4 regions of the Luteimicrobium sp. NPDC057192 genome follow, and region 1 is predicted to be linked to each of the others. Evidence: predicted binding sites of a transcription regulator. Region 1 holds the regulator's gene; each other region holds the start of a gene.
The links. The regulator LexA, encoded in region 1, represses DNA repair genes until DNA is damaged. The targets are predictions, from matches to a motif close to TCGAACANNTGTTCGA.
Positions count from the first base shown of each region.

Region 2: the regulator LexA is predicted to act here: its motif matches at 4,233-4,248, upstream of ACFT5B_RS04860 (DUF222 domain-containing protein).
Region 3: the regulator LexA is predicted to act here: its motif matches at 2,546-2,561, upstream of ACFT5B_RS08440 (SAV_6107 family HEPN domain-containing protein).
Region 4: the regulator LexA is predicted to act here: its motif matches at 5,332-5,347, upstream of ACFT5B_RS03575 (HNH endonuclease signature motif containing protein).

Region 1 covers NZ_JBHUWD010000026.1:656-7,741, reverse strand. Annotated here, with positions in the region: gene ACFT5B_RS12805 (class I SAM-dependent methyltransferase) at 1-77, opposite strand, end outside; gene hflX (GTPase HflX) at 150-1,703, shown strand; gene ACFT5B_RS12795 (ATP-dependent DNA helicase) at 1,801-3,900, shown strand; gene ACFT5B_RS12790 (L-lactate dehydrogenase) at 3,943-4,965, shown strand; gene lexA (transcriptional repressor LexA) at 5,023-5,781, opposite strand; gene ACFT5B_RS12780 (LysM peptidoglycan-binding domain-containing protein) at 6,279-6,452, shown strand; gene nrdR (transcriptional regulator NrdR) at 6,863-7,086, shown strand, end outside.
Region 2 covers NZ_JBHUWD010000006.1:45,778-52,863, reverse strand. Annotated here, with positions in the region: gene ACFT5B_RS04875 (5'-nucleotidase C-terminal domain-containing protein) at 1-345, opposite strand, end outside; gene ACFT5B_RS04870 (hypothetical protein) at 508-984, opposite strand; gene ACFT5B_RS04865 (ExeM/NucH family extracellular endonuclease) at 1,059-3,920, opposite strand; gene ACFT5B_RS04860 (DUF222 domain-containing protein) at 4,282-5,979, shown strand; gene ACFT5B_RS04855 (sterol carrier family protein) at 6,129-6,518, opposite strand; gene ACFT5B_RS04850 (RNB domain-containing ribonuclease) at 6,515-7,086, opposite strand, start outside.
Region 3 covers NZ_JBHUWD010000013.1:77,269-84,354, reverse strand. Annotated here, with positions in the region: gene ACFT5B_RS08455 (proteasome assembly chaperone family protein) at 179-1,105, shown strand; gene ACFT5B_RS08450 (cold-shock protein) at 1,290-1,493, shown strand; gene ACFT5B_RS08445 (spermidine synthase) at 1,525-2,367, opposite strand; gene ACFT5B_RS08440 (SAV_6107 family HEPN domain-containing protein) at 2,588-3,070, shown strand; gene ACFT5B_RS08435 (DNA polymerase IV) at 3,067-4,332, shown strand; gene ACFT5B_RS08430 (DUF3040 domain-containing protein) at 4,364-4,762, shown strand; gene ACFT5B_RS08425 (transglutaminaseTgpA domain-containing protein) at 4,689-7,058, opposite strand; gene ACFT5B_RS08420 (DUF58 domain-containing protein) at 7,055-7,086, opposite strand, start outside.
Region 4 covers NZ_JBHUWD010000004.1:55,706-62,791, forward strand. Annotated here, with positions in the region: gene orn (oligoribonuclease) at 352-1,020, shown strand; tRNA gene ACFT5B_RS03535 (tRNA-His) at 1,185-1,260, opposite strand; gene ACFT5B_RS03540 (RimK family alpha-L-glutamate ligase) at 1,382-2,320, opposite strand; gene trmB (tRNA (guanosine(46)-N7)-methyltransferase TrmB) at 2,344-3,102, opposite strand; tRNA gene ACFT5B_RS03550 (tRNA-Lys) at 3,191-3,266, opposite strand; tRNA gene ACFT5B_RS03555 (tRNA-Lys) at 3,431-3,506, opposite strand; gene ACFT5B_RS03560 (GroES family chaperonin) at 3,560-3,856, opposite strand; gene bcp (thioredoxin-dependent thiol peroxidase) at 4,020-4,499, shown strand; tRNA gene ACFT5B_RS03570 (tRNA-Leu) at 4,549-4,633, opposite strand; gene ACFT5B_RS03575 (HNH endonuclease signature motif containing protein) at 4,648-5,328, opposite strand; gene trxA (thioredoxin) at 5,434-5,811, opposite strand; gene ACFT5B_RS03585 (NUDIX hydrolase family protein) at 5,930-6,502, shown strand; gene ACFT5B_RS03590 (DUF3054 domain-containing protein) at 6,576-6,992, shown strand; gene rdgB (RdgB/HAM1 family non-canonical purine NTP pyrophosphatase) at 7,044-7,086, opposite strand, start outside.

The DNA of each region.
Region 1 (7,086 bases):
AGCCGGACCGTCAGCGCCCGTCGCTCGTCCGACGACGCCGGCCGGGCCGTGAAGTAGTGGTCCGGCTGCTCGCTCATAGCGGACGAGTCTACAAACGGCTGGCAGGGGTGGGCGCCGGCGTGGGATCCTAGGGGGGACGAGAGGACTGCATGACACCCACCCCTGAGAACCGTCCCGAGACGCCCGCGGAGACCGACGTGGCCCGGGATGCACGCACCGACGACGTGGACGCCACCGCGCGCGCCGTCGTCGCCCGGGTCCTCGCCCGCGCCGGCACCGCCGTCGACGAGGGCGCGACCCGCCACACCGCCGCCGACGGCGAGCAGCTCGACCTCGAGGAGCGCAGCGCGCTGCGCCGTGTCGCCGGGCTGTCGACCGAGCTCGAGGACGTCACCGAGGTCGAGTACCGCTCGCTGCGGCTCGAGCGGGTCGTCCTCGTCGGCCTGTTCTCCCGCGACGCCGCCGACGCCGAGGTCTCGCTCCGTGAGCTCGCCGCGCTCGCGGAGACCGCCGGCTCGCAGGTGCTCGACGGCGTCCTGCAGCGCCGCCACAACCCCGACCCCGGCACGTACCTCGGCCAGGGCAAGGCCGCGGAGCTCGCGGCGATCGTCCTCGAGACCGGGGCCGACACGGTCGTGGTCGACGGCGAGCTCGCGCCTTCCCAGCGCCGCGCGCTCGAGGACATCGTCAAGGTCAAGGTCGTCGACCGGACGGCGCTGATCCTCGACATCTTCGCCCAGCACGCCAAGTCCAAGGAGGGCAAGGCGCAGGTCGAGCTCGCGCAGCTCGAGTACCTGCTCCCGCGCCTGCGCGGCTGGGGCGACTCGATGTCCCGCCAGGCGGGCGGCCAGGTCGGCTCGGGCGGCGCGGGCATGGGCTCGCGCGGCCCCGGCGAGACGAAGATCGAGCTCGACCGCCGCCGCATCCGCAACCGGATGGCCAAGCTGCGCCGCCAGATCGCGGGGATGGCCCCGGCGCGCGAGGCCAAGCGCGCGTCCCGCAAGCGCAACGCCGTGCCGTCGGTGGCGATCGTCGGCTACACGAACGCCGGCAAGTCGTCGCTCCTCAACGCCCTCACGGGTGCGGGCGTGCTCGTCGAGAACGCGCTCTTCGCAACCCTCGACCCGACCGTGCGCCGGGCCCGGACGCCCGACGGCCGCGCCTACACGCTCGCCGACACCGTCGGGTTCGTGCGGCACCTGCCGCACCAGCTCGTCGAGGCGTTCCGCTCCACGCTCGAGGAGGCCGGCGACGCCGACCTGCTGCTGCACGTCGTCGACGCCAGCCACCCCGACCCCGAGGGGCAGATCGCGGCCGTGCGGGAGGTCCTCGCCGACGTGCCGGGCGCGCTCGACGTGCCCGAGATCGTCGTGCTCAACAAGGCCGACGCCGCCGACCCCGAGGTCGTCGCGCGCGTGCGCCGCCGGGAGGCCGACGCCGTCCTCGTGTCCGCCCACACGGGGCAGGGCGTCGAGCACCTGCTCGAGCGGGTCGCAGCGGCGCTGCCGCAGCCGGGGGAGCGCGTGGACGTCGTCGTGCCCTACGACCGCGGGGACCTGGTGAGCCGGGTGCACGCGGACGGGCAGATCGAGCACGAGGAGCACACCGCCGACGGCACCGAGCTCCGTGCCCGCGTGGACGCCGCGCTGGCCGCGGAGCTCCGCTCGGTGAGCGTCGGCGCGTCCACGGGCTCGCTCGCCTGACGCCGTCCGCGGCCGACGCGGTGCGTCCGGGTCGCTCCCCGTCCACAGGCTGCACCGCGCGGCGCCGCGGGTGGGAGGCCGCTCGTAGACTCGCCGGGTGCCCCCGACCGTGACTCCCGACGCGACCAGCCCGACCACCCGACCGGCGTCGCCCGCGGGCGAGGCGCGGCCGGACCCCGAGATCGACGCCCTGCTCGACGTCGCCGTCGGTGCTCTCGGCGGAGCGCCCCGCGAGGGGCAGGCCCGCATGGCGCAGGCCGTCGCCGAGGCGGTGCGTTCCGGCGAGCACCTGCTCGTCCAGGCGGGCACCGGCACCGGCAAGTCGCTGGGCTACCTCGTCCCCGCGGTCCGGCACGCCGTGACGACGGACGAGCGCGTCGTCGTCTCCACGGCCACGCTCGCCCTGCAGCGCCAGGTGCTCACGCGGGATCTGCCGCTCGTGGCCGACGCGCTCGCGCCGCGGCTGCCGCGGCCGCCGCGCATCGCGCTCCTCAAGGGCTGGCACAACTACGCGTGCAAGCACAAGGTCGAGGGCGGCTACCCGGTCGACGAGGGCGGCACCCTGTTCGACCTCGAGCCGTCGGGTGCTGCCGACCATCCCGCGGCCGACGGCGGCGGCGACGCTACCGCACCGGCGTCGGGCGGGCGCGAGCCGCGGGGGCGGCGCGGCGGGCGCTCGCTCGCCGACGAGGTCCGGGCCGCGCGCGCGTGGATCGAGGAGACCGACTCCGGCGATCGCGACGAGCTCGTGCCGGGTGTGAGCGACCGCGCGTGGCGGCAGGTGTCGGTGACGGCGCTCGAGTGCCTCGGCACCCGCTGCCCGCTGCTCGCGGAGTGCTTCCCGGAGCGAGCGCGGCAGGCGGCCCGCGAGGCGGACGTCGTCGTCACGAACCACGCGATGCTCGGTGTCGCGGCCTCCGGCTCCCCGGGCGCGCTGCCCGAGCACCACGTGCTCGTCGTCGACGAGGCGCACGAGCTCGCCGACCGCGTGACCGCGCAGGCGACCGTCGAGCTGTCGGTCCCCGCGATCGAGCACGCCGCGCGGCTCGCGCGCCGGCACGGGGGCATCGCCACCGAGGCGCTCGACACGGCCACCCAGACGTTCGGCGCGCTCGTGGCCCAGCTCCCGGCCGAGCGGTACCCCCACGGACTGCCCGACGACGCCCGCCTGGCCGTGGCCGCCGTCCGCGACGGGCTCCGGACGCTCCAGTCGGCGCTCAAGCCCGACCCGCAGGCCAAGGGCGAGTCGGGCTCGGGGCTCAAGATGGCCCAGGCCGCCGTGCTCGCCGTGTTCGAGGTGGCGGAACGGCTCGCAGCAGACCCCGACGGTCACGACGTCGTCTGGTGCGCGCGCGCCGGCGACTTCGGCTCCGGCCCCGCCGTCTCGACGTTGTACGCCGCGCCGCTCGGGGTCGCCGGGCTCATCCGCAGCCAGCTCCTCGCGGACCGCACGGGCGTGTTCACGTCGGCGACGCTCGAGCTCGGCGGATCGTTCGACTCCGCCGCGCGGTCGCTCGGCCTCGTCGCCGACGGCGTGTCCTGGCGCGGCCTCGACGTGGGCAGCCCGTTCGACTACGCCCGGCAGGGCATCCTCTACGTCGCGCGCCACCTCGACCCGCCGGGGAGGCAGGCGAGCGAGGCGCACCTCGCCGAGCTCGAGCGGCTCGTGCGCGCCGCCGGGGGACGCACGCTCGGGCTGTTCTCGTCGCGGCGAGCGGCAGAGGAGGCCGCCGAGGCGCTGCGCGACCGGCTCGAGGTGCCGATCCTGTGCCAGGGGGACGACCAGCTCCCGACGCTCGTGCGGGAGTTCGCCGCCGACGAGGAGACGTGCCTGTTCGGCACGCTGTCCTTGTGGCAGGGGGTCGACGTCCCCGGCCCGTCGCTGTCGCTGGTCGTCATCGACCGCATCCCGTTCCCGCGCCCCGACGACCCGGTCCGGTCCGCGCGCTCCGAAGCCGTCGACGCCGGTGGCGGGAACGGCTTCATGCAGGTCTCCGCGACGCACGCCGCGCTGCTGCTCGCGCAGGGGGCCGGGCGTCTCGTGCGGTCGACGACCGACCGGGGCGTCGTGGCGGTGCTCGACTCGCGCCTCGCGCGCGCTCGCTACGGCACGTTCCTGCAGCGCTCCATGCCGGGCTTCTGGCCGACACAGGACCCGGCTCTGGTTGCCTCTGCGCTGGAGCGGTTGCGCTCCTAGGCTGGGCGCGGCGGACACGTCACCTGACCGAGAGGCGGCACGATGGCACCGAGCGCAGCACCAGGGATCACCGGCGGGCACCCCGAGAACGCGGCGGCGTCCGGGACACGGCCCGAAGGGCGCCCGTCGAAGGTCTCCATCGTCGGGGCGGGCGCCGTGGGCGCCACGACGGCCTACGCGATGCTCATGCGCGGTGCCGCCCGTAACGTCGCGCTGCTCGACGTCAACAAGGCCAAGGTCGACGCCGAGGTGCTCGACCTCCAGCACGGCATCCAGTTCATGCCGCAGGCCAACGTCGAGGGCTCCGACGACGTCGCCGTGTGCGCGGGCTCGGACGTCGTCGTGGTGACGGCGGGCGCGAAGCAGAAGCCCGGCCAGACGCGGATGGACCTCGCAGGCGACACGATCGCCCTGATGCAGAAGATCCTGCCCGGCCTGCTCGAGGTCGCCCCGAACGCGATCTACCTCATGGTCACCAATCCGGTCGACGTCGTGACCTACGCCGCCCTGCGTTACTCGGGGCTTCCCCCGAACCAGCTGTTCGGCTCGGGCACCGTCCTCGACTCCTCGCGGCTGCGCTTCCTCGTCGCCGAGCGCGCGGGCGTCGCCGTGCAGAACGTCCACGCCTACATCGCGGGGGAGCACGGCGACTCGGAGATCCCGCTGTGGAGCTCCGCGACGATCGGCGGCATCCCGCTCCGCGACTGGCCGGGTGTGGGCGGGCTCCTGCCGCTGACCGACACCGACCTCGAGCGGATGCACCACGAGGTCGTGCACTCGGCGTACGAGATCATCGCAGGCAAGGGGGCGACCAACTACGCGATCGCCCTCGCGGCCACGAGGATCGTCGAGGCCGTCCTGGACGACCAGCACACCGTGCTCCCCGTGAGCTCGCTTCTCCAGGACTACGACGGCCTCAGCGACGTCTGCCTGTCGGTCCCGTCCGTCGTCGACCGCACCGGGGTCCGGGAGACGATCCCGACGCCGATGTCCGACGCGGAGCGTGCCGGGCTCCGGGCGTCCGCCGACGCGCTCCGGGCCGCGGCCAGGACGTTCGGCCTCTGAGACAGGGACTGCCGTCCGCTGACGCGGAGCCCGCCCGGCGGGACGGCCGGGCGGGCGTCAGACGCTGCGCAGCACGCTGACGACCCGCCCGAGGACCTGGGACTCGTCGCCCGGGATCGGCTCGTAGGCGGCGTTGTGCGGCACGAGCCACACGTGGCCGCCGGTGCGCTTGAACGTCTTGACCGTGGCCTCGCCGTCGATCATCGCGGCGACGATCTCCCCGTTCTCGGCGACGTTCTGCCGACGGACGACCACCCAGTCGCCGTCGCAGATCGCCGCGTCGATCATGGAGTCCCCGACGACGCGCAGGAGGAAGAGCTCGCCCTCCCCGACGAGCTGGCGCGGGAGCGGGAACACGTCCTCGACGACCTGCTCCGCGAGGATCGGGCCGCCCGCCGCGATCCGCCCCACGACCGGGACGTAGGCGGGGGTCTGCGGGAGCTCGGTGACCTCGGCGACGGCGAACGCGGAGTCCTGCGTGAGCGGCGGGATCGCGCGCGAGTCGTCGGGCTGGACGACCTCGATGGCGCGCGGGCGGTTCGGGTCGCGTCGCAGGTAGCCCTTGCGCTCGAGCGCGGTGAGCTGGTGCTTGACGCTGGACGGGCTGGTCAGCCCGACCGCCTCGCCGATCTCGCGCATGCTCGGCGGGTAGCCGCGCTCCTCGACGGAGGCGCGGATGGTGTCGAGCACGAGGCGCTGGCGCCGGGTCAGGCCGTCGGGTCCGGTGGGGGCTTGCGTGAGGGACCGGACGGTCGCGAGGGCGCCGTCGTCGCCCTCGCCCGGTCCGCGCGTCGTGCCGGTGGTGCCGCTGGCCATGCCGTCCTCCTTGCCGGCCCGTAGGCCCTGCGTCGACGCTCCTTGTCCCGTGCTGCCTGGTCGACGCCGCCCCGTCGCGCAGCCTCACGCGAGCGCGGCCCCGACCTGTGTCCCACCGTAGGGCACCTGACGTGCAGTTTCAAACATGTGTTCGAGCGTGTCTCGACATCTGTCGGGAGCTCGTGCTAAGAATCGTACAGACGTTCGACGTACAGGTGTTCGAAGAATCCGCTTCAGAGCGGGTCGGTGCGGCGGGCGGTACGGCATTGTCGGGACGAGCGGTGAGGTGTGGCATGAGTGCGACGGTGAGCTGGCCTCTCGGGGCGGACGGGACGACGCGCCGCGTGGAGCGGGGGCGCGACGGCACCCGTCCCGGCCCTCTGCGACTCACGCGCCGGGGTCGTGTGGTTCTGGGGATCGCCGCGTTCGTGCTCGCGTGCACCGGCGTCGTCGCGACGGGCGGCGCCCAGGCGAGTGGGCCCCACCGAGGTGTCGAGGTGACGCGCCACGTCGTCCAGCCCGGCGAGACCCTGTGGGCTCTCGCGAGCTCCGTGGCGAGCTCGCGCGAGGACCTGCGTGACGTGGTCGTGGAGATCGAGAGGCTCAACAACCTCGATGGTGCCGGGCTGCGTGCCGGCGAGCAGCTGCTCCTCCCGGTCGCCCGCGGGTGAGGCTCTTCGCGCCCTCGGTGCCGGGTGAGGTTCGGTCAGGCTCCTCGCGGCGGCTTGCGCAGCCGGGTGAGGTTCGCCTAAGTTAGTCATGCCTTACCTGCTGGCTGGGGGGTCAGGAGCAAGGTGTCGACCCATCGGGTCGGCGTGCACGTCCGCGTGTGGCGAGGCGAGTCGCGATACGCGCAGGGGACGGGGGCGTCCCGGCGGGGACGGCTGCTGCGGCGGCCGTCCCCGTTCTCGTGGCAGCGGGCCCCCGGTCCCCGGCACTGGGCTGATCCTGACCAGGGCTGACATTCCGGTTCGTGTCGGTGGTGCGTCCGAGGACGATGCTGCCCGACACCGCTCGAAGTTGTTCGACAGGCTTTAGTAGGTTGAGCACCGTCCCCCCGGCCTACCTCTGGAGCCCGCTCATGCACTGCCCCTTCTGTCGGCACCCCGACTCGCGCGTCGTGGACTCGCGCACGTCGGACGACGGCCAGTCGATCAGGCGCCGGCGGCAGTGCCCGCACTGCGGCAGGCGCTTCACGACGATCGAGACGGCCAGCCTGTCCGTCGTGAAGCGGTCGGGCGCGACGGAGCCCTTCAGCCGCGACAAGATCGTCGGCGGCGTCCGGAAGGCGTGCCAGGGCCGCCC
Region 2 (7,086 bases), on a different contig from region 1:
GGTCGGGGCGTCGTCCTGGACCGCCGAGGCGAAGAGCGAGGCGCTCACGTTGTCTCCGGCCGACAGGAAGAGCGTGCCGTCGGGGTTCTGCGCCTTGAGCTGCTCGACGGTCCCGGCGAAGCTCACGGTGTTCGCGTCGATGCGGCCGTGGAAGTCGTTGATCGCGAGGAGGTCGAGCGTGGTGGTGGCGTCCCCGGCCGCGAGCGCCGGTGCCGCGGCCGTCAGGACGGCGCCTCCGCCGACGGCGAGCGCCGCGGCCGTCACGCTCGAGACGAGACGACGGCGCCCGGGTCGCGGACGTCGTCGAGGGGTGAGGGCAGGCGGGGTGGTCGTGCTGCTGTTCACAGATGCCTCCTTGTCGGTGACCGGTGGGTCTCCACCCGGGCACGCGACGCGAGGGTCACGACGTCAGCGGCACAGGTGGCGTGGTGATCCCACCTGATCCGCATGACGGGGCTGTGTCAAGACTGTGACAGCCAGAAGACTTCGGCGTGTCGCGCGGGAGCCTCAGCCGCGTCGGCGGCCGAGGCTGCGGCGGTCGGCGAGGAGCGCGAGGAGGCCCGAGACCGCGAGGCCCAGGCAGATCCCTCCGAGCACGACGAGAGAGAACAGGACGCCCGGCTTGTCGATCGACGCCCCGCCCCAGCGCGAGAGCATGAGGCCGCCGACGACCAGACCCAGGACCGCGCCCAGCAGCGCGCCCGCCTTGAGGAAGTTCTGGTACCGCGGGGCACGACGGGCGCGCCCCTCGACGAGCTCCGTGACGTCGACGTCGGTCGCCTCGACCTTCGCGTCCGCGGGCAGCTCGACCTCGACGGGCTCCTCGGGATCGGCCTCGCGCTCGGGCTCGGCGCGCTCGGGCTCGGGCTCGGGCTCGGCACGCTCGGAGCCGGGGCCCACGGGCGGGGCGACGTCGTCCGCGGGGGTGGTGCGGGCGTCGTCGGGACGCGCGGCGGGGCCGGCAGGGTCGGGCGTGGTGCTCACGTCGACCGACCCTACCGGCCCCGCCTGGGACCTCCGGTCCTGCGCTGGTCAGGCGCCTGCTGCTCCCCTCGGCGTCAGCCGCAGTCCTTGGCCGGGTAGGCCTTGGTGTCGACCTGGTAGTGCCCGGCCCCGTCCCAGTAGTAGCCCGCCACCGTCAGGTTGCCGGCCGGGATCGAGGCCTTGCCGGTCGCGAAGACCTGCGAGACCGACGTCAGTGGCGCGACCTTGGTGAACTTCCGGTCGCCGTAGGACGTGGTGAGGCGGACGTCGAGCGGATGCTTCGGCTCGCCCGCCACGACCGACGTCGACAGGTAGACCTTCCCGGCCGAGCAGAACGCCTTCGCGGTGAGGGCCTTGAGCTTGACGTCCGCGTGGGAGGACTTCACCGGCAGGTCGAGGCCCACGAGGATCGGGTCGTGGTCGGACGACCGGAAGGGCGTCGTGTCGTAGAGGTTCGACACGTTGTAGTTGTACCGGCTGTACTCGTTCGCGATCGGCTCGACCGAGTTGATGTTCCAGATGTCGGCCTTCGCGACGCCCGCGAGCGACGACGAGGCGAACGCGTGGTCGATCGACCCGACGTACCCGTCGAACAGGTACGTCTGCTTGCCGGTCGTGGCGCCGAGGTCCGTGTAGCCCGCGTCCGTGATGGCCTTGACCGGGTCCTCCTGGCCGTACGCGTTGAAGTCGCCGACGAGCAGGATCTTGTCGGTCTTCGCCGCCTCGGCGTACGCGTGCGCGAAGTCGAGCGTGGCCTGCGCCTCCTTCACCCGGGTCGCGTTGTACGCGCCCTGGCCGTCGCCCGAGTCCGTGTCGCCGGGCCCGGGGTGGTCGCCGTCGAACGTGCCCTTCGACTTGAAGTGGTTCGAGACCACGACGACGTCCGCCTTGGCCCCGCCGCCGACCGGACGCCACGTCTGGGCGAGCGGCTGGCGGGCGACGCCGTCGAACGCCGCGGACCCGACGAGGAGCTGCGAGGCCCCGACCGGCTTGACGACCTCGGGCTTGTAGATGAACGCGACGCGGATGACGTCCTCGTCCGCCGGGAGGTTCGCCGGGGACGGCACGTACTTCCACGTCCCGGCGCCTGCCGCCGCGTTGAGCGCGTCGGTGAGCTTCGCGAGCGACGCGTCGCGGTTCTCGCCGTCCGTCGTCAGCGAGTTCTCGATCTCCTCGAGCGACACGACGTCCGCGCCCAGGCCGTTGATCGCGTTGACGATCTTGGTCTGCTGACGTTGCAGGTTCGCCGCGTCCCACGCCCCGCGGGCGTTGCAGCCCGTCTTCACCGTGATCGGGTTGCCCTCGCGGTCCGTGTACGGCTGGCAGCCGGAGAGCTGGTCGCCCGTCGTCGTGAAGTAGTTGAGGACGTTGAAGCTCGACACGTGCAGGGTGCCCGCGACCTTCGGGGCGTCCGTGCGGGTGTTCTCGAACATCACCGGCTGGACGGCGTCCGCGACGTCCGGCGTGAGCTGGGCGAGCGGCTCGAAGGCCCAGGCGTCGTACCGGTAGTCGAGGATCACGGGCGTCGTGAACGTGACCTGTGCCCCCACGCGGGCCGGCTTGCCGCCTGTGAGGTACGGGAGCGGCTTGCTCGTGTTCGCGGCGCTCGAGTAGTTGGTCGTCGCGCCGTCGTCGAGGACGACCCCGCGCGCGGCGCGGTCGGTCACCGCGGCCTGCGCCTCGGCGCTGCCCGGGCGGCCGGCCTGCGTCGGCTGGACGAACGGCTTGTCGCCCGCCGCGAGCAGGAACGACCCGTAGTAGTTCGTGTCGTAGTTGTCGGCGACGACGTAGTGCCCGGCCGGGGCGACGAGCATGCCCTCGAGGCTCTCGCGCTGGACGTCGGTCTGCGGGAAGGCGACCGTCGCGGGCTTGACCGCGGGGACGGCGTCGGGCAGGACGGACCACGTCGTCGCGGACAGCTCGGTCAGCCCCGAGTACTCCGAGACGGTGCCCGTGACCTCGACGTACTGCCCCGGCTTCAGGTCGCCGGCCGCCTTGGTCGAGTAGACGAACAGGCCGTCGGACGCGTGGTGCGTCGCGAGGTCGACGTCGCCGCCCGTGCCCGGCGTCTGGATGTAGAGACCGTTGTAGCCGCCCGTCGGGTAGGCCGCCGTCACGACGCCGCGCGTCGTGACCGTCTTGCCGACGTACGGGCTCGTGTCCGTGGTGCCCTGGACCTCGGCGATCGTCGCGGTCGTGCCGCCGGTCGGCGGGTCCGTGGGCGGGTCGGTCGGGGTCGTGTCGTCGCCCGTGTTCTGCGGGGTGACCGTCGAGCCGACGGTCAGGTCGGCGGCGTTGTCGTCGGTGTCGGTGGCGCCGTCGCCGGCGCGCTGCAGCGAGCTCGGCGTCGAGTTGCCCGGCAGCCCGGTGACCGGGTGCCCCTCGAAGGTGTTGGACGTGCCGTAGCCGACCAGGTCCACGACGTGCGCCGCGGTCGCGACGTCCCCCGTCACCGAACCCGCCGGGAGGGTGAGCTTGTCGGTCGTCGAGGCGAGGGCGATCGTCCCGGCCGAACCGGACGGGTTGAGCGCGGCGCCGGACGCGTCCGGCGTCGGGAGGGCCGCGCCCGTCGCGCCGTTGGACCCGCCCGCGACCAGGTAGTGGCCGCCCGCCGCGATGCTGCCGGCGAGGGCGACCGTCGACGTCGACGCGCCCGTCCCCGTGGCCGGCCGGTACTGGACCGACCACCCGTCCACGCTCACGGCCTTGCTCGTCGGGTTGAAGAGCTCGACGAACTTCGTCGTGTACGGCGCGTTCGCGCTGCCGCCCGACAGGTACGCCTCCGAGATCACGACGTGCGAGGCGGCCGCAGCCTGCGCCGTCGGGCCGTCACCCCCGCCCGTGGCAGCCCACGCGGCCGCTCCCCCGCCCGTGACCACGAGGGCCGCCGTCGCGCTCAGCGCGGCGACCCTCCTCCAGCTGTGCTGACCGTCCACGTTGACTCCTCGGTGTGTCGAGCTGTCTCGCGTGCTCGGGCGGCGCCCGAACCGCACGGCGACGTGCGGTCGTGGTGGTACCGGACGTCGTCGTCATCACAGGGCACGCTCGTGTCGCCGTGATGAACGGGCTGTGAACGCGGCGTCACCCCGCGCCACACGCTGCCCGACGACGGCCGGTTCCGCACCCGGGAGGCAGGTCGGTCGCCCCGCCGGACGCTCCGCGAGCGGTGGCGAGTGCGCCGACGCGTCGCGCTCGCGAGCCCGGTGGGGGCGGCCGCACGAGAGGGCGGGCAGGCAAGCGCGGGATACTCGAACACCTGTTCGAGCGAGTGTCGGTGGCTCGGTGTTGACTGAGGGCATGACGACGACGGCGGTGCGGACGGGTGCGGACCTCGTCGCGCCGCCCGAGCAGGCGGTCCTCCCGGACGCGCAAGCCGGAGCCACGGTGGCCGAGATCGTCGGTGCGCTGGGTGACGTGGAAGGGTTGATCCGGTCGGCGACCGCGTGGCGCACCGAGCTGCTGGAAGCCGCGCGGCGCATGGTCGCCGCCGACCCACAAGCGATCCTCGCCCCGGAGCTCGCCGCAGACGTCTGGTCGAACTCGGACGGGGTCGAGCTCGCGCACCGCGCGCTGGTCGCCGACGTCGCGACCACCCTGTCGGTCCACGAACGCACCGCGGCACGGTTGTTCGACGAAGCGCAGGTCCTGGTCGGTGGGCTGCCGGCGACGGTCGCCGGGATGCGGGCCGGGACGGTGTCCTACCGGCACGCCCAGGCCCTGGTCGAGCACACAGCCGACCTCGACCCCGCCGACCGGCACACGATCGAGACGGAGACCCTGCCCTGCGCCACGACCATGCCACCCGGGAGGTTCGGACGGCACGTCCAGCGGGTGCGGGAACGCCGCCTCGCTGAACCCGTGGGCGCCCGGCACCAGCGGGCCGCCACCCACCGGTCGGTCCGGATCGAGCCCGCCCGCGACGGCATGGCGTTCCTCACCGCCTACCTGCCCGCCGCCACCGCGTGCGCCGCCTGGGACCGCCTCGACCGGGCCGTGGACACGCTCCGAGAGCCCGACGAGTCCCGCACCACCGACCAGCTGCGCGCCGACGTCCTGGCCGCCCTCCTCCTCGACGACGGCACCCTCGACCACACCCTCGTCACCGCTGCGACCCTCGACCCCGCTGCGCTCGACGTCGACGTCACCGATCCCGCACCACCCGCGGCCGGCGGTGCCGTGCCCGCGGACGTCGACGGCCCAGGTGACAGGCCCCACGCGAAGACGAGCGACCGGCGCACAGGGGCCTCATCCCGCGACGACCGGTGGCGGGCCGAGGCCCGGGACCGGCTCGAGCACCTCAGAACCACCCTGATCGAACCGGACGACTCTCCCCCACGCATCGCAGCGACCCGCGCCACGATCGCCCGCCTCGCGCGCGGCATCGTCCCGCACGTCACCGTGACCGTCGCGGTCGTGACTCTCCTGCGCGCCCTCGCGAGCACGGACGACGACCCCACCGATCTCACCGACCCCACCGACCAAGACGACGCAGCCGCCGGGAGAGATGGACCCGATCACCCGGTCGTCGAACGTCCGCCCGACGTCGCGCACCTCGACGGGTACGGGCCCATCGACGACCACACCGCCACCGTCCTGGCCGCCCACGCGCCCTCGTTCCGGCGCGTCCTGACCCACCCCCACACCGGTGCGGTGCTCGCCATCGGACGCGACACCTACGTCGTACCTGCAGACCTGCGCGCCTACCTGCGCCTGCGCGACCAGACGTGCCGGTTCCCCGGCTGCTCCCGCGCCGCCGACCGCTGCGACGTCGACCACACGACCGCCTACGTGAGCGGTGGCACGACCGACGCCACCAACCTCGCCCACCTGTGCCGCACCCACCACCGCCTCAAGCACGGCACCCGATGGGACGTCCACCAGACCGGCACCGACGGCACCCTCACCTGGACCTCTCCCACCGGACGCCGACACCGCAGCCGACCGGCCCTCGACCTCCCGGCCCCACCCGACGCCGAGGGGCCGCCACCGTTCTGAGCGTCGGTTGTGCGCCTCGGGTCGTGAGCCTCGGGTCGTGAGCCTCGGGTCGTGAGCCTCGGGTTGTGAGCCTCGGGTTGTGAGCGTCGGGTTGAGCGCCTCGGCCGTTGCCTGAAGCACTCCGTCCCGTGCGAGCAGCAGCTCGAGCGCTATCGCGGGCGAGCAGCCTGGAGCGGGAGCCACCGGGCGACCTCGGCGGCCCGCTCCCCCGAGGCGCGGACACGACCGTCGGCGGACGCCTCGTCCCAGCCGAGCGAGCCGGTGACCAGGCCGAACCAGGTGGCCGGGTCGGTCTCGACGACGTTCGGCGGGGTTCCCCGCGTATGGCGGGGGCCCTCGATCGCCTGGACCGCACCCCACGGGGGCACGCGCACCTCGACGGCGTGGCCGGGTGCGACGTCGGCGAGCTCCTCGAGCGTGAAGCGGACCGCCGTCGCGACGTCGGCCCGCACCGGCTCGGTGCCGTCGGCGAGCGCTGCGCGCCAGGACGCGATCGCGGCCCGGCCGGCGTCGGGCGCGGTGCGGCGGCGCGGCGTCACGACAGGTCCCCCGTCGTCCCGGGCGCGTCACCGTCGGCGGAGGCACCGTCGCCGTCGGCGGGGTCGAGGACGAACGCCACCCGGCGCGCCTCGATCGACGCTTCGACGAGGCGGACACGAACGGGGTCGCCGAGCGGCAGGGCCGCGCCCGTGACCGGAGCGCGGAGCGCGGGTCGGGCCACCACGACCTGCCCCCGCCGGCCGCGGACGCCCGGTGCGCCGGTCGCGGCTCCGGCTCTGGCCCCGGCCCCGGCCCCGGCCCCGGCCCCGGCCCCGGCCCCGGCCCCGGCCTCAGCCTCGGCCTCGGCCTCGGCCTCGGCCGATGCTTCAGCGCTCGGAGACCCGTTGCCGGGCTGCGGGTGCGCGTCCGGCTGCGCGTCTTCGGCCCGCCGCGGGCCCCCACCGGGCGGCGTGCCCTCGGCGGGCTTGGCGGGGCGGTCGTCGACGTCCACGACGACGCCGTCGAACATCTCCCCCACCCGGTCGACGACGAGCGCCGCCTCGAGGGTGTCGAGGCACGCGCGCTCGAACGACCCGGCCTTCTGCCCGGCCCGCGACATGAGCTTCG
Region 3 (7,086 bases), on a different contig from region 1:
GGGATGGTGCGTCCTGCGGCCTGTCCGGCACGAGCCCTCCGTTCCTCGCCGTGCGGGCGCGCGCGGCGGCCATCAAGTATGGCGCACCGCGCCACCGGTCGTGGAGCCCGGGAAGCGGTGGCGGCCTCCGTGTGTTGGGGACGAAGAGAAGGACGACGGACGAGGCGGAGGACGACGCGTGCTTGACCCCCGAGGCATCTACGAGATCGACGAGCAGGCGGTCGCCGAGCTGCTCGGCGCACCGGGCGAGCGCGGCACCGGGCCGGTGCTCGTGCACGTGCTGAACGGATTCATCGACGCGGGAGGCGTCGGTGAGGTGGTCCGCGAGCACCTGCTCGAGCAGGCCGAGCCGCGGCGGCTCGTGACGTTCGACGTCGACCAGCTCCTCGACTACCGGTCGAAGCGCGCGTCGATGACGTTCGAGAGCTCGCGCTGGGCGGCGTACGACGAGCCGGCCCTCGCGATCGACCACGTGCGCGACGCCGAGGGCACCGGGTACCTGGTGCTGCACGGCCCCGAGCCGGACCTGCAGTGGGAGCGGTTCGTGGCCGCCGTCCAGGAGGTCGTCGAGCTGCTCGGGGTGTCGCTGGTCGCGACGGTCCACGGCGTACCGATGGCCGTCCCCCACACGCGTCCGAGCTCGCTGACCGTGCACGCGACGCGCGGCGAGCTCGTCGGTTCCCACCCGTCCTGGTTCGGCCGCGCCGAGGTCCCCGCCAGCGCCGCGGCGCTGCTGGAGTACCGGCTGGGGCAGGCGGGCCACGACGCCGTCGGCTACGCCGTGCACGTGCCGCACTACGTCGCGCAGACGGCGTACGCGCCGGCGGCCCTCCATGCGCTGCGGATGCTCCAGGGCGCGACCGGGCTCGAGCTCGCGAGTGAGGAGCTCGAGGCGGCCGCGCACGAGACGACCGAGGAGGTCGCGCGCCAGGTCACCGAGTCCGACGAGCTGCGCTCGCTGGTGCGCGGGCTCGAGCAGCAGTACGACGCGTTCGCGCGGTCGTTCGGCGCGACGAGCCTGCTCGCCGACGACGCGCCCCTGCCCACCGCGGACGAGCTGGGCGCCGAGTTCGAGCGCTTCCTGGCACAGCGCTCGGACGACTGAGCCACCCCTGAGCGGTGCGTGACCTGCGGCGACGCAGGGTTGCGACACTCCGGCCGATCTGTGGCCGCTCCGACCGGTTCGTGCCAGACTGTCCGCGTTGCCGCGCTGGTCGCGGCGGCACAGGGGCGGGCGAAAGGGTCCGGCCACCGACGTCCGGGACGGGCAGAAGGACAAGAGGAACAGCATGGCGCAGGGTTCTGTGAAGTGGTTCAACGCGGAGAAGGGCTACGGGTTCATCGCCCAGGACGGCGGCGGCGCCGACGTCTTCGTGCACTACTCGGCGATCGACACCCAGGGCTACCGCTCGCTCGACGAGGCGCAGCGCGTCGAGTTCGAGATCACCCAGGGCCCCAAGGGCCCCCAGGCCGAGAAGGTCCGTCCGCTCTGACGGACCGCTGACCGCCGCTCCGCGGTGGCCGCTACCCGACGCCGCGTCCTCCCTCGGAGGGCGCGGCGTCGTCGTGCACGGGGCGGGCGGCGGCCCGGAAGGACGCCAGCTCGTCGCCGCCGAGAACGTGCGCGGGCACCGGCAGGGACCGGAGTCGGCGGGCGAGCGCGGCGTCGTCGGCGAGCGGGACCGGCGCGTCGCCGGTGTCGGCCGCGCCGCGGTCGGCGGGGCGCCGCGCCGCGAGCACGAGGTTCCCGTACCGCCGGCCGCGCAGGAGCGCGGGCTCCGAGACCACCACGACGTCGTCCGCGCCCGCGGCGTCGAGGGTCGCCGCCTCGGCTCGGGCGAGGGGGAGCGGTGGCCGGTCGGCGCAGTTGGCGAGGTAGAGCCCGCCGGGCCGCAGCACCCGCCAGACGTCGCGCGCGAACTCCACCGTCGTGAGGTGCGCGGGAGTGGTGTCGGGTGCGAACACGTCGCGCACGACGACGTCGGCCCAGCCGTCGCGCAGGGTGGCGAGGACCTCGCGGGCGTCGCCGGGGCGCAGCCGCAGCCGCGGGGCGCGGGGCAGGCCGAACCATGTGCGGACCAGCTCGAGGAGGCGCGCGTCGAGGTCGACGGCGACCTGCTCCGAGCCGGGCCGCTCGTGCTCGACCCACCGGGCGAACGAGCATCCCGCCGCGCCGAGGTGCACGACCCGTAGGGGGCCGTCCGGGGCGGTGCCGACGAGCGCCGCCATCTCCTGCATGTACTCGAACGTGAGCAGGCCGGGGTCGTCGAGGTCGAGGTACGAGCTGGGTGCGCCGTTGACGAGCACCGTTACCGCGTTGCGGTCCGGGTCGGGCTCGAGCTCGACGGTGCCCGTGGTGGTCGGCACCGGCCCCGCAGGGAGGCCCTCCGGGAGTCCGCCGCCTCCGCGGCCGCCCCTCCGGCGGTGTCCGGGCCCCGTCGCGCCGGAGGGCTCGGGTGTGGGTGGCTCGGGGGATCGTGGGTCCTGTCGGTTCCGTCGGGTCCGGCGCGCGCTCACGGGACCAGTGTGGCAGCGGTTGACAGGTTCGAACAGGTGTTCGATCCTGGGTGCTCAGGAGGTGCGAGTGATGGAACGGTCGGAACGTGTCCCGAGCCGGCACGGCAGGGCCGCTGCGGCGGAGCGCACGACGGCGCCCGCCCCCGCACCCCTCGAGGCGCTGCGCCTGCTCTCCCGGGCGGACCACGAGCTCGCGTCCGCCTACGCGGCGCCGGACCCGGCCGAGCGGTTCGTGCACGCGCACCTCGCCGCGCTGCGTGCCGCTGCCGCCGTTGTAGCGCTGCGCGGGCGCCCGTCGGGCCGGCGGACGGGGCGGTCCGTGTGGGCGCTCGTCGAGGTCGTCGAGCCCGCCCTCGCCCCCTGGTCGGTCTACTTCGCCGGCGGTGCGCGGACGCGCGCCGCGATCGACGCGGGGCGGTTCGACGTCGTCGACGCCGCGCGCGCGGACGAGCTCGTGCGCTGTGCGGAGGACTTCCGGGACGAGGTCGGCATGCTGGTCGACCCGACCGCGGCGTTCAGCCTGCTGCCCGGCTCACGGGCGAGGGCGTCGTGAGCCGTGCGCCCCGCTCGGCGTCGGCCCGTCGGGACTGGGGCGACGAGGAGGACGGCTGCGCCGTCCTGCACGTGGACATGGACGCGTTCTTCGCCTCGGTCGAGCTCGCTCGGAGGCCCGAGCTCCGTGGGCTCCCGGTCATCGTCGGCGGCCGGTCGCGTGGCGTCGTGCTCTCGGCGACGTACGAGGCGCGGGCCTTCGGAGTGAGGTCCGCGATGCCGATGGCACGCGCCCTCGGGCTGTGCCCCCAGGCGGTCGTCGTGCCGCCCGACCACACCGCCTACCGCACGGTCTCGCGCTCGGTCATGCAGGCTTTCCGCGACGTCACCCCGATCGTGGAGCCCGTGAGCGTCGACGAGGCCTTCCTGGACGTGTCGGGCGCGCGGCGCCGACTGGGCCCACCGACCCGGATCGGCGCGGCCCTGCGCGAGCGGGTCCAGGCCGAGCACGGCATCACGTGCTCGGTCGGGGTCGCGTCGACCAAGCTCGTCGCCAAGCTCGCGTCGACCCACGCCAAGCCCGACGGCATGATGCTCGTCCCCGCGGCCGCGAGCGTCGACTTCCTGCGCTCGCTGCCCGTCGGAGCGCTCTGGGGCGTGGGGGAGCGGACCGAGGAGCAGCTCGCGAGGCGCGGCATCCGCACGGTCGCCGAGCTCGGGGACGCCGACGTCGCCTGGCTGCGGTCGTTCCTCGGCCCGAGCCTGGGCGGCCACCTGCACGACCTCGCGTGGGGGCGCGACCACCGGTCCGTCACGCCGCAGCACGAGGACAAGTCGATCGGCAACGAGACCACGTTCCCGCAGGACGTCCGCGACCGCGACGTCGTCGCGGCGACCGTCCTCGAGCTGGCCGACCGGTGCGCGGCGCGCCTGCGCGCCCAAGGGCTCGTCGCCCGGGTCGTGACCGTGAAGGTCCGCACGAGCGACTTCCGGACCGTCACGCGGGCCCGCACGCTCGTCTCGCCGACGGACACCGGCCACGAGATCGGGGCGATCGCTCGCGAGCTCGTCGCCTCGACCGACCTGCGCGGGCTCGCCGTCCGTCTCGTGGGCGTCCGGACTGAGCAGCTGGAGGAGCGCGGGCGCGCCGCGGTCCAGCTCACGCTCGACGACGCGACCACCGGGACGCCCGAGGTCGTGCGCGCGGCGGAGGAGGCGCTCGACGCGGTCCGCGCGCGGTTCGGGGCGGCTTCGGTGCGTCGTGCCTCAGCTGTGACCCGCTCGACTACCACCCTGACGGGTGGGGAACTATCCTCGGAGTAACAACACGTCGAGCGAGCGACCGGAGGTCGACATGCCTCTGTCTGAGTACGAGCAGCGAGTCCTGGAGCAGATGGAACAAGCTCTGACCTCGGACGATCCACGGCTCGCCAACACGCTGCAGTCTGCCGAGCGGCATCCGCTCTGGCGCTACGTCGTCGGCTTCCTCGCCGCCGCTGCCGGTCTGCTCGTGCTCGTGCTCGGCGCGGCGGCCTCTCAGTGGTGGCTGGGCGTGGGTGGATTCGTGCTGATGTTCGCGGGCGTGGCGTTCGCCCTGCTGCGGCGCAAGGCCAGGTCGGGCCCGATCGGGGTCGTCGGTGGTACCCACGCCGCTCCGCAGTCGAGGCCCACGGCGAGCGCTACGAAGCGCGAGTCGTTCCTCGCCCGCCTCGAGGAGCGTTGGGAGCGTCGCCGCCACGAAGGCGGCCGCTGAGCTCCTTCTGGACCGCCGCGACGACGTCGTCGACGAGGTTCGCCCACCGTACCGCGGGTGAGTCCGCAGGCTCGGCACCGGGCGCGGCGCCCACCTGAGTGGTGCCTCCCTCCACCGCCACCGCGCCGCGCGTCCCGGTCGGCCGTGCGTAGCGCTCGGTCTCCACCGCCCGCGCGAGCTCGCGCAACGCGGCGTCCGCGTCGTCGGGCCAGGTGCCGTACGCGTCGTGCACCGTGGCCGCCACGAGGCCGGGCACCTGCCGCGGCGTCGCCGAGTCCGGCCAGGTGACCCCCTCCGACGCGAGTCGCCGCCGCAGGCCCGCCCAGGCCTCCTCCGCGTCGTCGATCGGACGAGACCGCCGCCGCCGTGCGAGGACCACCGTCGCGGCCGCCGCCGCCACGACCAGCAGGAGCGCGACGCCGACGATCACCACGAGGTTGCCGTCGCGCCGGGTCGCAGCCGTGCCGATCGGCTGCGACTGGGACGTCGCGGTCTCCTCCGGCAGCGCCTCGTTCGGGTCCGTGGTCGCCTTGCCCGTCGGGACGTCGTTGGGTTGCGAGCTCTGCGACTGGGAGCTCCCGTACACGTCCGTGTAGCTGGGGGCGATGCCGGACTGGACCGCCGGCGTCGGCTCGAACCGCACCCAGCCCGACTGCTCGAAGTAGACCTCGGGCCAGGCGTGCGCGTCCTGGCCGGTGACGTTCGTGACGCCGTCGGCGCCGGGGGCCCGCGTCAGGTACCCGACGCCCACCCGTGTCGGGATGCCGAGCGTCCGCAGCATGACGGCCATCGCCGTCGAGAACTGGACGCAGTAGCCCTCCTTGGCCTCCAGGAACGACCAGACCGCGTCGGAACCGCCCTTGGGCGCCTTGGTGGAGTAGGTGAACCGCTGGGCGTCGCGGAAGTACGTCTGCAAGTCGAGCGCCTTCGCGTAGTCCGTCGTGTCGCCTGCGGTGATCTTCTTCGCGAGCGCGGTCACGTCGGCGACGTGCGCCGTGTCGGGCACGGTGAGGGCCTCGCGGCGCAGCTTCATCGGCAGCCCGCTGTCGGCGCCGAACGTGGCGTTCTCCTGCTTCAGCTGGTCGGCCGTGAGGTCACGCGGGTGGACGGCGAGGGTGTACGGGTCGCGCCCGTCGCCCGACACGCGGTAGACCTCGTCCCGGTCCGAGTCGTAGCGCAGCGGGCTCGGCGTCGCGGTCTGCACGCTGCGAGGGTCGGTCGTGACGGCGAGGCGGTAGCGGGGCAGCAGCTTCGGGTCGACGCGCACGTCCACGGTGCCCGCGGCGTCGCTCGACGCCCCCGTCGATCCGAGCAGCTGCCCCGGCGCGACGTCGTCGGCGTCGCTGAGAACGTCGTCGGGCTTCCAGGACGAGCCGTCGAAGTTCGTCAGCGTGTAGACGCGCAGCGGGCCCACGGCGACGTCCGAGCCGTCGTCCTTGCCGCCCTCGCTCGACGCCCGGACCGTCATGACGGTGGTGTCGGGCCGGTCCCCGAGGTCCCGCAGGACGTCGAGGTTGTTGCCGAGCCTCCCGGTCCCGCTGTTCGATCCGAAGAGCTGTGTGAGGGGTCGCGAGCCGTTCTGCTGCACCGCGACGGCGCCCGCCCCGACGACGAGCGAGACGGCCGTCACGGCCGCGGCGACCCCGACGGCGGCGGCCGTGGTGGTCCCCGCGTCGCGCGCGCCGGGGCGCGGGTCGACGCGCGAGACGGCGAGCAGGACGAGGAGCGCGAGGAGCGTGGCGGCGACGCACGCCACGGGGACGCGCGCGACGATCACGAGGGACGGCATCCACAGCACGAGCGCGGGGACGGCTGCGGCGACGGGGGAGCGGAGCGTGACGGCGAGGACGTCGCCGAGCAGGTACAGCACGAGTGTGGCGCTGAGGATCGCGCTGAGAACGGGGGCGGACGCGTCGACCGGGGCCACGGACTGCGCGGCGAGCTCGTGCAGGCGCCCGAGCGCGGTGAACGCCGCGGAGACCGGGTCCTCGGGCAGGGGCGCGGCGCTCGGGTCCTCGACCGCCTGCGAGGTGCTGAGCGTGACCCACAGGAACCCGGCGACCACGGCGCCGACGAGGGTGGGGGCGACGACCGCGAGGGCGCCCGATCCCCGCGCCTGGGCGGCCCACCGCACGCCGGCGACGACGGCGGCGACGAGCGCGAGGCTGCCGAGGACCGCGGCCACCCAGCCGCCGGGCCACACCACCTTCGTGAGGGTGAGCGCGCCGGCGCCCACGGCGACCGCGACGAGGGCGGTCTGCGCGAGCGCGCGCCGCCGGACGGTGAGCGGGCTCATGACCACGCCGCCTCCTGCACGAGATTGA
Region 4 (7,086 bases), on a different contig from region 1:
CCAGGTCTGATCAGCCCGGCCGGCTCGCACGTCACACGCACAGCAGGGAGAACCAGATGCATCCCGAGATGATGTTCCGCGCCGCGGACATCGCCAGGAGAGAGAGGCTCGAGGAGGCGACGCGACGCCGCGAGGCCATGCGCTTCGTCACCTCCCGCGTCCCGGCACGCACCCGCGTGCCGCACCGCAGGCCCGCATGACACGCGTCAGCGGGAACCCGCACCGCAGCAGGACCGGCAGCGGCCCCAGGCCGCGACCCACCACCCCGGGTGCCCCGTCGGCACCGGCCCACCCGGCCGGAGCGGCGGGGCACTCGCCTGTCCGGGCGACGACGGCACGTACCCTGAGGGCGTGAGCCCACTGACGCCCTCCCCCAGCCCCAGCACCGACCGGATCGTCTGGATCGACTGCGAGATGACCGGCCTGTCGCTCACCGCGGACGCGCTGATAGAGGTCGCCGCCGTCGTGACGGACTCCGAGCTGAACGTGCTCGGCGACGGCATCGACGTGCTGATCAAGCCGCCCGCCGAGGCGCTCGAGCAGATGGGCGACTTCGTGCGCACCATGCACACGTCGTCGGGACTGCTCGAGGAGCTCGCGAGCGGCACCACCATGGCCGACGCGCAGGCACAGGTCCTCGACTACGTCCGCACCTGGGTCCCCGAGCCGAACAAGGCGCCGCTCGCCGGGAACTCGGTGGGCACCGACAAGACCTTCCTCGACCGCGACATGCCCCAGCTCGTCGAGCACCTGCACTACCGGATCGTCGACGTGTCGTCGATCAAGGAGCTCGCTCGCCGCTGGTACCCGCGCGTGTACTTCCAGGCCCCCAAGAAGCAGGGCGGCCACCGGGCGCTCGCCGACATCCTCGAGTCCATCGACGAGCTCCGCTACTACCGCGAGGCGCTCTTCGTCCCGCAGCCGGGTCCGGACTCCAAGGCGGCCAAGGCCGTCGCGGGCCGCGTGCTCGCGACGCCGTCCCGTGCGGGCACGACCAGCGCGGCAGAGGCCGAGGCCTGACCTCCCGCCGTCCTCGTCGCGACGCCCGCCCGCGCACCCTTCACCTCGCCGTGACGCCGGCGCCGGCGGGCGTCGTCGCACCGGGCACACCGGCCGGAACGACGAACGAGGCCCGGGGCTTCGGTCGAGAATCACATCTCGACCGAGGCTCCGGGCCTCGCGACTGGGGTGAGTAACGGGACTTGAACCCGCGACCCCCTGGACCACAACCAGGTGCTCTACCAGCTGAGCTATACCCACCATGCGGGACGTGCTGCCACGTCACCCGCGGTGCGACCCCCGTGCGGATCGCACCTGGGGCCGACGAAAAGTGTACCTGCTCGGAGGGGGTCGTCATGACCACGCCCCCGACCGTGCCGGCTCAGGACACGCGCGCCCGGAGCGCCCGCAGCGCGATCGCGTCCGCGAACCGGTCGACGGCGTCGCCGTCGTACGCGAGGAAGAGCGACGGCTCGGTCAGCTCGAGCTCGATGAGCTGCGGCGCCCCGACGGCGTCGGGCACGAGGTCGACACGCGCGTACAGCGGCTTCGCGGCGCTCGGGAGCACCTCCGCCGCGGCCGCGAGCGTCCGCTCGGCGATCGCGAGCTGCTCGGGCGTCGCGACGGCGCGCTCGAGCCGCTCCCGCACGTACAGGGACGCGTCCTCGGCCTCGTAGGGCCCGCTGAGCAGCGCGCGCTTGGTGATCGCGTGCGAGAACCGGCCGTCGACGAAGATCAGGCCCGTCTCGCCCACGGTGTCGACCGCCTGCTGGTACGGCTGGATCATGACGTGCCGTCCCTGGGCGAGCAGGTCGAGCGCGTGCCGGATCCCGAGCCCCCTCTCGGTCGCGTCGCCGGACTCGTACCGGCCGGTGCCCTGCGCTCCCGCGCTCACCGTGGGCTTGATCACGAAGTCGCCGTGGGCGGGCATCCGGGTGTGGACGGCGCGCGCGCTGAGGTTGCGGTCCGGGTCCAGCCAGACCGTCGGGATCGTGGGGACGCCGCGCTCCGCGAGCTCGTGCAGGTACGCCTTGTCGGTGTTCCACGCGATGACGTCCGCGGCGTTGAGCAGGTTGGGGACGCTCCGCGCCCACGCGACGAACTCGTCGCGCCGGGGTGCGTAGTCCCACGCCGACCGCACGACGACGAGGTCGTAGGACCCCCAGTCGACGGCCGGGTCGTCCCAGACCACGGGCTCTGCGGCCACGCGACGGTCGGCGAGCGCGGCGACCAGGGGGACGTCGTCGGGGTCGAGGTCCGGCAGCTCCGCGCACGTCACGAGCGCGGCACGGAGACGGCTGGGAGCGATGGGGTCGGTCACGGAACGAGCCTAGCCGCCGGGCGTCAGCCGCGCGGCGTGCGCGCGTACGCGAGGTCGTGGACCACGCGGCCGGCCGCGGTGCCCTTGCGCTCGAAGCCCGTCAGGACGCGCCCCTCGAAGCGCGGCGCCCAGCCGTCGGGCGTCGTCTCGCCGTGGGGCACGAAGCCGTCGGCCGCGACGAGGAGGTCGCGGACCTGCTCGGCGTACGGCTCCCAGTCGGACGCGAACCGGAGCACGCCCCCGTCCACGAGGACGCGCGCCACGAGCCGCAGGAACGCCTCGTCGACGAGGCGCCGCTTGGTGTGGCGGGCCTTGCGCCACGGGTCGGGGAAGAACACCCACACCTCGTCGACGCTCGCCTCGGGCAGCGCTGACGCGAGCACCTCGGGCGCGTTCGCCTGCACGAGGCGGAGGTTGTCGACCCCCGCGGCCGCGGCGCTGCGCGCCGTGTGCGCGAGGCCGGGCTCGTAGACCTCGACCGCGACGAACCGGGTGCCGGGTCGTGCGGAGGCCGCCGTGACCACCGCGTCGCCCTGCCCCGACCCGATCTCGACGACGACGGGCCCGTCGCCCGGAGGCACCGCGGCGAGGTCGAGCACGAACGCGGGGGCGACGGACGTCGACGCCGCGGCGCGCGGCACGTCGACCAGGTAGCGGGGGCGCTGCTCGTCCCAGAGACGCTGCTGCCCGTCGCTCAGACGGCGGCTGCGGCGGACGAAGGAGACCGGCACCGACCGGTGGGACGATGCCGGTCCGGGGGCTGTCACGACGGGCTCGGGCACGGTCCCAGTCTAGGCGGGCGGCCCGATCCGGCGGTCCCGGGGACGACGAAGGCCGCCCGCCCACGAGGGCGAACGGCCTGGTCAGAGGTGGTGCGCCATCAGGGACTCGAACCCCGAACCCGCTGATTAAGAGTCAGCTGCTCTGCCAATTGAGCTAATGGCGCGCGAGAAGAAGAGTAGCAGCCCTGGGGGCCTCTCCGGACCACGGACCTGCGGGCCGGCGCTCCCGGTGGCCGCGCCGCCGTCGGACGCGAGCCCTGCGTCGACCCACGGCCCGGCGGGACGACGAAGGCCGCCCGCCCATGAGGACGAACGGCCTGGTCGAAGGTGGTGCGCCATCAGGGACTCGAACCCCGAACCCGCTGATTAAGAGTCAGCTGCTCTGCCAATTGAGCTAATGGCGCGCGAGAAGAAGGGTAGCAGGACCCGGGCGTGACCCCGAAATCGAATCCCGGGGCTACAGGTAGAGGCCGGTCCGCTCCCCCGTCGCCGGCTGCTCGAAGACGCCGTGCACGTCGCGCTCGCGCAGCAGGACGTAGTCCTTGCCGCCCAGGTCGACCTCGGCACGCTCGTCCGGGTCGAACAGCACCCGGTCGCCGACGTCCACGCGACGGACGTTCTCTCCGACCGCGACGACGCCGCCCCACGCGAGCTTCTTGGGCCCGACCGCGGTCGCGGGGATCACGAGCCCCGCGGACGTCTGGCGCTCGGCCGAGTCGGTCTCCGGGAGGACGAGGAGGCGGTCGTGCAGCATCCGGACGGGCACGTGCGGCTGGTCAGGCGTCTCGGTCGTGGTGCGGGTCTTGCTCACGGGCCCACGGTACCGGCCGCCGGAGAGCCACCCGAAGCCCGTCCACACCCACCAGGGCCAAGCGGTCGCATAGAGTCGCAGCGACCCCACCACCCCAGGAGGACCGATGACCGCGCACCGCCTCGCCGTCGGCGACGACGCGCCCGAGCTCACGCTCCCGACCGCGGACGGCGGCACGTACCGCCTCGCGGACCACCGCGGCCGCCGCGTGGTCGTGTACTTCTACCCGGCCGCCGGGACTCCCGGCTGCACCAAGGAGGCGTGCGACTTCCGCGACTCGCTCGCCTCGCTCCAGGGCGCCGGCTACGACGTCGTCGGCGTCTCGCCTGACGGCGTCGACAAGCTCGCGAAGTTCGTCGCCGACGAGCAGCTCACCTTCCCCCTCGTGAGCGACACCGAGCACACGACGCTCGAGGCGTGGGGCGCCTGGGGCGAGAAGAAGAACTACGGCCGCACGTACACGGGGGTCATCCGGTCGACGGTCGTCGTCGACGAGGACGGCAAGGTCGCGCTGGCGCAGTACAACGTCAAGGCGACGGGCCACGTCGCGAAGCTGCGGCGCGACCTCGGTATCGACCCGCGCTGACACGCGGGCGACCCAGCCCCGGTGTTCCCTTCCTGCAGGCGCGCGACGGTGGTGCCGGAGACGGGAGTCGAACCCGCACGCCCGAGGGCACGGCGATCTAAACGCCGGATGTCTGCCAGTTCCATCACTCCGGCTGGCGGGCGCCAGTCTAGCCGCGTTCACCCGCCGTGCCGCCTTCGCGTCCGCGAGGGTCGAGCCAGCCACGGTTCCTGGCATTCCGCCCGGCAAAGTTCGGTGTCTGTGCGTGGCAGTTCGGGCACAAGAAGCGAAGGTTCGACGCCCGGTTGTCGCGCAGGTCACCGTTGACGTGGTCGACGTGCAGTGTGAGCGGGGCACCCTGCCACCGGCCGTCGCACCCACAGGCCTCGCAGGCATAGTCTCGGCCCACCTCGGCGAGGGCTCGCCGCAGGAGGTGTGGCGGTCTCCGCCGGGTCCGATCGGGGTCTCGCACGAGGACCTCAGCCGACGACAAGCGGTTCGCTCGCAGCTGCGCCCCCTGGTCGCGCCGGAAGTGGCTCGTGTCGACACCGAGCTGTTTGAGCATGCGCCCGATGTGGGCGTGCGTTCCCCCGGCCTCCACGAGCCCGAGGTTCCGTAGAACGCCTGCCACCGAAGTCGCATTCGCAGCCGCCTCGGTGAGGACTTCGGCCGTGTACTTCCTGCGTCGGAAGTGGCTCGTGTCGACGCCCAGCTCTTTGAGTCGCTTGGCGACGTGGCTGTACGAGCCGCTGCGGACCGGCACACCCAAGTAGCGCACCACTCCCGTCAGCGAGTCCGCGTTCGCGGCCGCCTCGGAGAGAACTTCATAGGTGTACTTGCGGTGCGCCATGGTTCGAACGTTAGTTCGAACCGCCGACATGGCCGCGGGCAGCACGACGGCCCGCGACGGACGCCGCGCATCGAGCAGCGTGCCGCGGGCCGTCCTTCGGCCGGCTCAGTTCTGCGGCGCCGCTTCCTTGGCCTTCTCGATCTGGGCGCGCACGTCGTCCATGTCGAGACCGCGCACCTGGTCGATGACCTGCTGCAGCGCGGAGGCGGGCAGGGCGCCGGGCTGCGAGAAGACGAGCACGCCCTCGCGGAAGGCCATCAGCGTCGGGATCGACGTGATCTGCGCCGCGCCGGCGAGCGACTGCTCGGCCTCGGTGTCGACCTTGCCGTAGACGATGTCGGAGTTCTCCTCCGACGACTGCTCGAAGACGGGCGCGAACATGCGGCACGGGCCGCACCACGACGCCCACCAGTCGACGAGGACGATGTCGTTCTCGAGGACGGTCTTCTCGAACGTCTCGCCCGTGAGTGCCTGGGTGGCCATCTGGCTTCCTTCCATCGGGGTTTCCGCCCGATACAGCGGTCCTGACGGTCCCAGTATTCCCGCCGTGCCGCGGACCCGGCCGTGCGCCGTCGGGCACGCGCACGGTAGAACTGGACCCGTGACCGACACCGCCGACCTCCCGCCCGACGACGACTTCCCGCACGAGCACCCGCAACCGGCGGGCTGGCTCTCCCCGGAGGCGATCGCCGCGGCACGCGCCCAGCTGCCCCTCGTCTACGTGGACGCGGTGCCCGTGCGGGTCGACGAGTCGGGCGACGTGGTCGCCGTCGGGCTGCTGCTGCGCGTCAGCCCCACGGGAGCCATGACGCGCGCCCTGGTCAGCGGACGCGTGATGTACCACGAGCGCATCCGGGACGCGCTGCTGCGGCACATCGAGAAGGACCTGGGACCGGTCGCGCTCCCCCTGGTCCCGCCGTCGCCGCAGCCGTTCACGGTCGCCGAGTACTTCCCGACGCCGGGCATCACCTCCTACCACGACCCGCGCCAGCACGCGGTGTCCCTGGCGTACGTGGTGCCGATCAGCGGCGACGCGCAGCCCCAGCAGTCGGCGCTGGACCTCGCGTGGCTCACCCCCGAACAGGCGTGCAGCGACGAGGTGCAGCTGGAGATGCACGGCGGCCAGGGGACGCTGCTGCGCCAGGCGATGGCGCACGTCGGCCGCCTGCCGTGAGCCGGACGGGCGTCGTCCACGGGCGCTGCCCGTAGGCTTGCCGGGCCGACGATCGACGACCCGGAGCCGCCGCATGACCCCCCAGACCCTCCCGACCACCTCGCGGCGCGCCGCCGCGTCCTGGCGCCCGGCGGCTCTCGCGGCGGCGGCCGACGTCGTCTGGGTGCTCGTGTTCGCCGCGATCGGCCGCCGGTCGCACGACGAGCACGAGGGGATCGTCGCGGTCCTGGCGACCGCCTGGCCGTTCCTCGCGGGCGTCGCCGTGGGCTGGCTCGCGGCCCGGGCGTGGCGGCGACCGCTCGCCCTGTGGCCGACGGGCGTGGCCGTGTGGGCGGCGGCCTGGGCGGTCGGGATGCTGCTGCGCCTCGCGACGGACCAGGGCATCGCCCCGAGCTTCCAGGTGGTCGCGGCCGTGTTCCTCGGCCTGGGTCTGGTCGGCTGGCGTGCGCTCGCCGGGTTGGTGTCGCGCCGTCGGCCGACGACGACGTAGCGCGTTTCGCCCGAGGTAGCGCGGACTCCGTGCTACCTCGGGCGACGAGCGCTATCTCGCGGCGGACGCGAGCACGCGGGCGACGTCGGGCGCG